Regions from separate parts of the Massilistercora timonensis genome, predicted to be linked through region 2. Evidence: predicted binding sites of a transcription regulator. Region 2 holds the regulator's gene; the other holds the start of a gene.
What was found. Region 2 encodes HrcA, which represses chaperone genes, less so after heat shock. Its sites were predicted from a motif close to TGTTAGCACTCNNNNNNNNNGAGTGCTAACA; they were not measured.
Positions count from the first base shown of each region.

Region 1: a site for HrcA is predicted at 1,843-1,873, ahead of ACML7B_RS04250 (co-chaperone GroES). Genes of this name have one in related genera too.

Region 1 is NZ_DBGCJQ010000050.1:3,196-7,620, forward strand. It holds gene topA (type I DNA topoisomerase) at 1-591, shown strand, start outside; gene codY (GTP-sensing pleiotropic transcriptional regulator CodY) at 659-1,441, shown strand; gene ACML7B_RS04245 (hypothetical protein) at 1,506-1,805, shown strand; gene ACML7B_RS04250 (co-chaperone GroES) at 1,907-2,191, shown strand; gene groL (chaperonin GroEL) at 2,227-3,849, shown strand; gene ACML7B_RS04260 (DUF6106 family protein) at 3,959-4,425, shown strand, end outside.
Region 2 is NZ_DBGCJQ010000070.1:17,897-22,321, reverse strand. It holds gene dnaK (molecular chaperone DnaK) at 1-1,241, opposite strand, end outside; gene grpE (nucleotide exchange factor GrpE) at 1,274-1,951, opposite strand; gene hrcA (heat-inducible transcriptional repressor HrcA) at 1,969-3,012, opposite strand; gene ACML7B_RS06395 (hypothetical protein) at 3,257-3,550, opposite strand; gene ACML7B_RS06390 (Crp/Fnr family transcriptional regulator) at 3,616-4,242, opposite strand; gene ACML7B_RS06385 (ATP-binding protein) at 4,364-4,425, shown strand, end outside.

The DNA.
Region 1 (4,425 bases), on a different contig from region 2:
AATCTCTACCTGACGGAACTGGGAGAGGTTGTGAACCATATCATGAAGCAGTCCTTCCCCAGTATCGTGGACGTAAACTTTACCGCCAATATGGAGGGGCTCCTGGACGGAGTGGCAGAAGGAAAGGTGAGCTGGAAGACCATCATCGAGAACTTCTATCCGGACCTGGAGGAAGCGGTAGAAAAAGCCCAGGAGGAGCTTAAGGAAGTAAAGATCGAGGACGAGGTGACCGATGTGATCTGCGACCAGTGCGGCCGCAACATGGTGATCAAGTACGGACCTCACGGGAAATTCCTGGCCTGCCCGGGATTCCCGGAATGCCGCAATACCAAGCCCTATCTGGAGAAGATCGGGGTCAAATGCCCGCTGTGCGGAAAAGAGGTGGTGCTCCGTAAGACCAAGAAAGGCAGGAAGTACTATGGCTGCGAGAACAATCCGGAGTGCGAGTTCATGTCCTGGCAGAAGCCTTCCGGGAAGAGTTGTCCAAGGTGCGGCTCCTACATGGTAGAAAAGGGAAATAAGCTGCGTTGCAGCAACGATCAGTGCGGTTTTGTAGAAAATAAAGAAAATTCTGAAAAAGAGGAAAAATAACCGAAAAATTCGTTGAATGTTTTTGAAATATATGCTAAAATCACATTCAAAGGATGGAGGAGTGCAAATGAGCGTACAATTATTGGATAAAACCAGAAAAATCAACAAATTACTGCATAACAATAATTCGAGTAAGGTAGTGTTTAATGACATCTATGCGGTCCTGACGGAAATATTGAACTCAAATGTTTTTGTGGTAAGCAAAAAAGGAAAGGTTCTCGGAGTGAGCAAATGCAGTGATGTTCCTTATATCGAGGAACTGATCGAAAAGGATGTGGGGAAACACATTGATGAGATGTTGAACGAACGGCTCCTGAGCATTCTTTCCACAAAAGAAAATGTGAATCTTGAGACCCTGGGCTTTTCGGAAGCTGCAGTGAAAGGCTACCAGGCCATCATCACTCCCATCGAGATCGCGGGGGAACGGCTGGGAACCCTGTTCATCTATAAACTGGGGGAGATGTATGAGATCGACGACATCATCTTAAGTGAGTACGGGACCACGGTGGTAGGGCTGGAAATGCTCCGGTCCGTCAATGAGGAGAGCGCAGAGGAGACCCGCAAAGAGCACATCGTCCAGTCAGCCATCAGCACACTGTCTTATTCGGAACTGGAGGCCATCATCCATATTTTCGATGAGCTGGACGGCACGGAAGGGATCCTGGTGGCCAGCAAGATCGCGGACCGGGTAGGCATCACCCGCTCGGTGATCGTAAACGCCCTGCGGAAATTCGAGAGCGCAGGCGTGATCGAGTCCCGCTCTTCTGGTATGAAGGGAACTTACATCAAGGTAGTAAATGATTACGTGTTCACAGAGCTGGAGCGGATCAAGAAAGAAAGAAACAACTAAGGAGAAAGGGTATCGGGCGACTGATACCCTTCCTTATGAGTAAGGGAAAGGAGCGAGAAGGCATATGTACGAGGAGTGCCCCGCGAAACTGAAGATGGAGCGGGTGATCTTAAAGGACGGCTTCTTTGACGAGACGATCCACATCTGCAAGGTGATCAACTGCGACCCGGAGAAAGAGACCATCTGGCTTCTCACCGGCAAGACAGAGCTGCCGGTATTTTCTCTGGACGCGCTTTACACTTGCAGTCTGGAGCAGGAGGAAGAGAGTGTAAGCTGCCAGGGACAGATACGGGAGCGGTACTGGAACAAGCTGGGCCGTGTGATCGTATTTCATATTCAGAATGGATTTTATAAAAATTGTTGACAAACCAAACGGAGAGTGCTATTTTATATCTAGAGTCTTTTAGCACTCTCTTTTTATGAGTGCTAACAACCCTGAGATAGATGTTTAAGGAGGCATAAATTATGAAATTAGTACCATTGGGCGACAGAGTCGTATTGAAGCAGCTGGTGGCTGAGGAGACAACCAAATCAGGGATCGTGATCCCGGGACAGTCCAAAGAGAAACCGCAGCAGGCGGAAGTGCTGGCCGTAGGACCCGGAGGAACTGTAGACGGAAAAGAAGTGAAGATGAACGTGTCCGTAGGTCAGACGGTGATCTATTCCAAATATGCCGGAACCACCGTGGAGATCGAGGACGAAGAATACATTATCGTAAAACAGGACGACATCCTGGCAATCGTTGAATAAGAAGACCATATTAATTGATTAGGAGGCATGCAGCTATGGCAAAGGAAATCAAATATGGCGCTGACTCAAGAGCAGCGCTGGAAGTAGGCGTTAATAAACTGGCAGATACCGTAAGAGTGACTCTCGGACCAAAGGGACGCAACGTTGTCCTGGATAAGTCCTTTGGCGCTCCGCTGATCACCAACGACGGCGTGACCATCGCCAAAGAGATCGAACTGGAAGATCCATTTGAGAACATGGGCGCGCAGCTGATCAAAGAAGTTGCTTCCAAGACCAACGATGTGGCCGGAGACGGAACCACCACAGCTACCGTTCTGGCGCAGGCGATGGTCCATGAGGGGATCAAGAACCTGGCGGCAGGGGCCAACCCCATCATCCTTCGTAAAGGTATGAAGAAAGCTACGGATACTGCGGTGGAGGCCATTGCAAAAATGTCCAGCAAGGTGACCGGCAAGGAGCAGATCGCAAGAGTTGCGGCCATCTCTGCAGGGGATGAAGAAGTAGGCCAGATGGTGGCGGACGCTATGGAGAAGGTTTCCAACGACGGCGTGATCACCATCGAGGAGTCCAAGACCATGAAGACAGAACTGGACCTGGTAGAAGGTATGCAGTTTGACCGTGGATATGTATCCGCATATATGGCTACCGATATGGATAAGATGGAAGCTAACCTGGAAGATCCTTATATCCTGATCACAGACAAGAAGATCTCTAACATCCAGGATATCCTTCCGCTGCTGGAGCAGATCGTACAGTCCGGAGCAAGACTTCTTATCATCGCTGAGGATATCGAGGGCGAGGCGCTGACCACCCTGATCGTCAACAAGCTGCGGGGAACCTTCAACGTAGTTGCGGTAAAGGCTCCGGGATACGGCGACAGAAGAAAAGAGATGCTCAAAGATATCGCAACCCTGACCGGCGGACAGGTGATCTCCGACGAGCTGGGCATGGATCTTAAAGAGACTACCATGGAGCAGCTTGGCCGTGCCAAATCTGTAAAGGTTCAGAAAGAGAACACCGTGATCGTAGACGGACTTGGCGATAAGAAAGCCATTTCTGACCGGATCGCCCAGATCAAGGCACAGATCGAGGAGACCACCTCTGATTTCGATCGTGAGAAACTGCAGGAGCGTCTGGCTAAACTGGCAGGCGGAGTAGCAGTGATCCGTGTGGGAGCGGCTACTGAGACAGAGATGAAGGAAGCGAAGCTTCGTATGGAAGACGCCCTGGCAGCTACCAGAGCGGCGGTTGAGGAAGGGATCATCGCAGGAGGCGGTTCTGCTTATATCCACGCAGCCAAGGAAGTTGCGAAGCTGGCGGACGGCATGGAAGGCGACGAGAAGACAGGAGCCAAGGTAGTGCTGAAGGCCCTGGAAGCTCCTCTTTATCACATTGCGGCCAACGCAGGACTGGAAGGAGCAGTCATCATCAACAAAGTGGCGGAGTCCAATCCGGGCGTAGGATTTGACGCGCTGACAGAAGAGTATGTGGATATGGTAAAACAGGGAATCCTGGATCCTGCCAAGGTTACAAGAAGCGCGCTGCAGAACGCGACAAGCGTAGCTTCCACACTGTTGACCACCGAGTCTGTTGTGGCTAACATTAAGGAAGAGACGCCGGCAATGCCTGCAGGCGGCGCTGGAATGGGAATGATGTAATTCCGGGCAAAAGTGAAAATTTTGAAAACTCCCCTCAGGGGGAGTTTTCTTTTTGTGTCAGAATATGATACAATAGATAAAATTGATATTCTGTTTTGGAGGAAAGAACATGAGTGACTATTATACAGAACAACTGATCAAAAAGCAGACTACCATGAAGGATGTCTTTTTGAAGGCGCTTCTGGTCTCCTTGTCCATTGTGTCCGTGCTGATCGTATTTTTATTCCCCCTGGGGATCATCATCCCCGTGGCTGTGATCGCGGCGACGGTGATCCTGATCCGGCGGCTGGATGTAGAGTATGAATACCTCTATGTGAACGGAGATCTGGACATCGACAAGATCATGCATAAGGCAAAGAGGAAACGGGTTTTCTCCATGAATGTGAATGATCTGGAAGTGCTGGCCCCCATTGATGCCATCGAGCTTCGCCAGTATCAGCGGGCCAAGGCTTTGGACTACAGTTCCGGCACAGGCAGAGGCAGGCTCTATGCTCTGGTGGTAACGGAACACGGGCAGCAGAAAAAGATTATTTTTGAACCCAATGACACCATTGTGGAAGGTTTCTTCCTCCTGGC
Region 2 (4,425 bases):
ACCACGTTGATATCTACCGCGGTCTGATTATCCGCCGCTGTAGAGAAGATCTGGCTCTTCTTGGTCGGGATGGTGGTGTTCCGCTCGATCAGTCTGGTAGCTACGCCGCCCATGGTCTCAATGGACAGAGACAATGGAGTAACATCCAGAAGGAGCACATCCCCTGCGCCGGCGTCTCCTGCCAGCTTGCCGCCCTGTACAGAAGCTCCCAGAGCAACACACTCATCCGGGTTCAGAGACTTGCTGGGCTCTTTGCCGGTCAGACGTTTTACTTCCTCCTGAACCGCCGGGATACGGGTAGATCCGCCTACCAGAAGTACCTGGCCAAGCTCGGAAGCTGTGATCCCTGCGTCGGAAAGCGCGCGGGTCACCGGCTCAGAAGTCTTCTCTACCAGATCGTGGGTCAGTTCATCAAATTTCGCTCTCGTCAGGTTCATGTCGAAATGCTTCGGTCCTTCTGACGTAGCAGTGATAAATGGAAGGTTGATGTTGGTGGTGGTTGCGGAAGACAACTCTTTCTTTGCCTTCTCCGCAGCTTCCTTCAGTCTCTGAAGGGCCATCTTGTCGGTGGACAGGTCCACTCCTTCCTGTTTCTTGAATTCAGCGATCATGTAATCGGTGATCTTCTGGTCGAAGTCATCGCCGCCCAGACGGTTGTTTCCGGCTGTGGACAGAACCTCGATAACGCCGTCGCCGATCTCGATGATAGACACATCAAAAGTACCGCCGCCCAGGTCGTAAACCATGATCTTCTGTTCTTTCTCATTGTCCAGGCCATAAGCCAGGGCCGCCGCTGTAGGCTCGTTGATGATACGTTTTACATCCAGGCCCGCGATCTTGCCGGCGTCCTTGGTCGCCTGACGCTGCGCGTCGTTGAAGTAGGCAGGAACGGTGATAACCGCCTCTGTCACTTTCTCTCCCAGATAGCCTTCCGCATCCGCTTTCAGCTTCTGAAGGATCATCGCGGAAATCTCCTGTGGAGAATATTTCTTTCCGTCGATGGTAACTCTGTAATCGGAACCCATCTCTCTCTTAATAGAAGAAATGGTCCTCTCCGCGTTGGTGACTGCCTGACGTTTCGCAGGCTCTCCTACCAGACGCTCTCCTGTTTTTGTAAATGCAACTACAGACGGTGTAGTCCTGGCGCCTTCGGTATTGGCGATAACGGTAGGCTGTCCGCCTTCCATTACGGCTACACAGCTGTTTGTTGTTCCCAAGTCAATTCCAATGATCTTGCCCATAATGCTCTTCCTCCTAATTTATGATTTCAATCTTAGTTTGCTACCTTTACCATGCTGTGTCTCACCACAGAATCATGGTACATATAACCTTTCTGGAACTCTTCTGCGATAATGTTCTCGCCAAGCTCCTCATCCTCCACATGCATCACTGCGTTGTGGAAATCCGGATTAAACTCCTTGCCCACCGCTTCGATGGGTTTGACTCCAATCCCGTCCAGTGTTGTCATTAACTGCTTATACACCTTCTCCATTCCCTGTACAAAGGGATCTTCTTTTTTCTCTTCCGTCACCGCCCCCAGACCTCTCTCGAAGTTGTCGACGATGGGGAGGATCTTATCTATGATATCTTTCGCGCCTATCTCGTACATCTGGGATTTCTCCTTCTCTGTACGCTTGCGGAAGTTATCAAACTCAGCCATCTGGCGGGTAAGCTTATCCGTCAGTTCTTCGATCTTCTCATCCTTCTTGTCTTTCTTGTTCTTCTTGCCAAACAGTTTCTTACCGGATGAGTCTTCGCTTTCTTCTTTTCCTTCCGTCCCCTCAGAGGTTTCTTCTTTGGAATCCTCTTCTTTGGAAACGTTTTCTTCCTTTTCTGTTGCTTCCCCGGCGGCGTCGGCTTTGGCTTCCTCTGCCTCCTGGGCTTTGGCCTTCGCCTCCTCCACAGCTTCCTTCACCATTTCTTCCTGGCTTTTCTCCTGCTTATTTTCCAAGGGTCATTCCACCTTTCCTATTCTTTCTTGTGAAACATCTGATCCAGCTCATTTTGCAGGCGCTTCATGGACCGCAGCACATGCTCGTAATCCATTCGCTTGGGTCCGATGATACCTATGGTTCCCTTCATCCCCTCGCCCAATTCATAAGTGGCGGTGACCACACTGCAGTCCTTCATGGTCTGTACCGGCGTCTCATCGCCGATGTAGACCTGGATCCCTGTGTTGTCCTCCCGGGACAGGGTCTGGGTCACAAGTTCCGTCAGCTGCTGCTTCTCCTCGAAGGCGCTGATGATCTCCTGCGCGCTCTGCTTGTCGCTGAGCTCCGGATATTTGAAAATGTTGGTGGCGCCGCTGGTGTAGATCTGCATATCCTCATCGATCTGAATGGCGTCCGCCACGGCGTCCAGCACATTTCCGATCACCTCGCTGTGGATCCCGGCCTGCTCTTTCAGCCTGGCGATCAGCCCCAGGTTGATCTCCTCGATGGCCATCCCGTTCAGCGTGGTGTTCAAAAGCATGTTCAGTTTCAGCAGATTCTCATTGCTGATCGGCTCCTCGATGGGGATGATCTTGTTCTTGATCACATTGCCTCCCAGCACGATCACTGCGATCACCTGTTCCGGATCTACCATGGAAAGCTGAATGAACTTCAGCTTGTTGGCGCTGTTCATGGGGGTGGAGACCATGGTGGCATAGTTGGTGCTGCTGGCAAGAACCTTTGCCGCCTGCTTCAGGAGCTGTTCCATCTTGTCTGCCTTATCCAGCATCTGCTCCTGCAGCTCATTGAGCTCCTGCTCCTTCTGCTCCATCAACATATCTACATATAATCGGTAGCCCTTATCCGAAGGAATCCGTCCCGCCGATGTGTGGGGCTGGATGATGTAGCCCATCTCTTCCAGGTCCGCCATCTCATTGCGGATCGTAGCGGAACTTAAATTCATATCCGTATATTTGGAAATGGTCCGGGAACCTACCGGCTCGCCTGTCTCCAGGTAAGTCTGGATGATCGCGTGAAGAATCTTAAGCTTCCGTTCACTCAGGCCCTGTTCTGCTACCATCACGGCTTCCTCCTCTCAGGTTTTTGGTCTGTTAGCACTCATTACTTTCGAGTGCTAATTCCTTCCGACTATTAATTTAGCACTCCCCTTTTTGTTTGTCAACAGTATTTCTAGAAAATTTTTCAATTTAGGACGTAGCCTTTTTACATTTTACTACGTCCTAAATTGACTTTTGCCCTGTACCTAAATGCAAAATGCCCTGTACCCAAATGCATGGGTACAGGGCATCGCATTCCCAAATGGATTAGCTTAACTCTACTTTTTCTGCCTCTTCCGGCTTGAAGTCGTTCTCCAGGTCATAGATGTTATGGCCGGTGGACTCGCTTAAAACTCTTCCTTCCAGGGAATAGCAGCGGATGAAGCGCTTGCCGTCTACGCTGGACCAGTGCTCCACATCCCAGCTCATGTAACCGTCCTCGTCGCTTTTCTTCTCCTTCAGGTACAGGTCCACCTGGCGGCCGTCCTTCATCAGCTGGATCAGGCCCTTGGTGCCGTCTACTTCTACCTCGGTTTTGTTTACAGAATCATAGATCTTCATGATAGTTCCCTCCTGGTATTCTTTCTATACTCTAGTCCTCATTATACCCTCTGGCCGGCGAAAACTCAAGACAGCAGCCGGAACTCATTTTTCCAGAGATCAATCTTCCCTTCCCGCTTCAGTTTCCCAAGCTCCGCCGACATGGCGCTGCGGTCCACGCACAGGTAATCTGCCAGCTCCTGCCGGTCAAAGGGGATGGAGAAATCCTTCTTTCCCGCCTTCTTTGCCTGATCTGCCAGGTAGGCCAGCAGCTTCTCCCGGGTGGTCCGCCGGGAAATGTGTTTGATTTTTTCATTGAGCGCCACATTCTTTCTGGCCAGTAGATACACCAGATTGCGGATCATCTGCTGATGGGCCGGGCAGCTGTTGGGACAGACCTGCATCAGCTTCTCCATCTGGATCCTCAGAACGCGGCTTTTCTTCGCCGCCACCACGCTGACTGGACTCTTTTGGATCCCCGCGCAGGCAAATGCAGCTCCATAGAGCTCGCCCTCGCCCACCTGCTCCAGGATCCCCCGGTTGCCCCATATATCCTCCTCGACTACCTGGAGACTTCCTTCCAATACAATGCCCAGGTGGTCCGCCGGCTCTTCTTCCCCAAGAAGGATCTGCCCCTTCTCCCACACGGTTTCCCTGCCGTCCATGCAGGCCAGAAGCTTTTTCCTCTCTTCTTCCCCGATCTGATGAAACAAAAAGCAATTCTCCCACGGATTTTTCATTTTTCTCCTTTTTGTTGGAAATCCAACATCCTTTTTCTTTTCATTGTAGTATTCTTTCCCCAGAAAGTCAAAAACACAGAAGGAGGAATCTCATATGATCCGAAAAATCATCCATATAGACCAGGAGAAATGTAACGGCTGCGGCGCCTGCGCCAA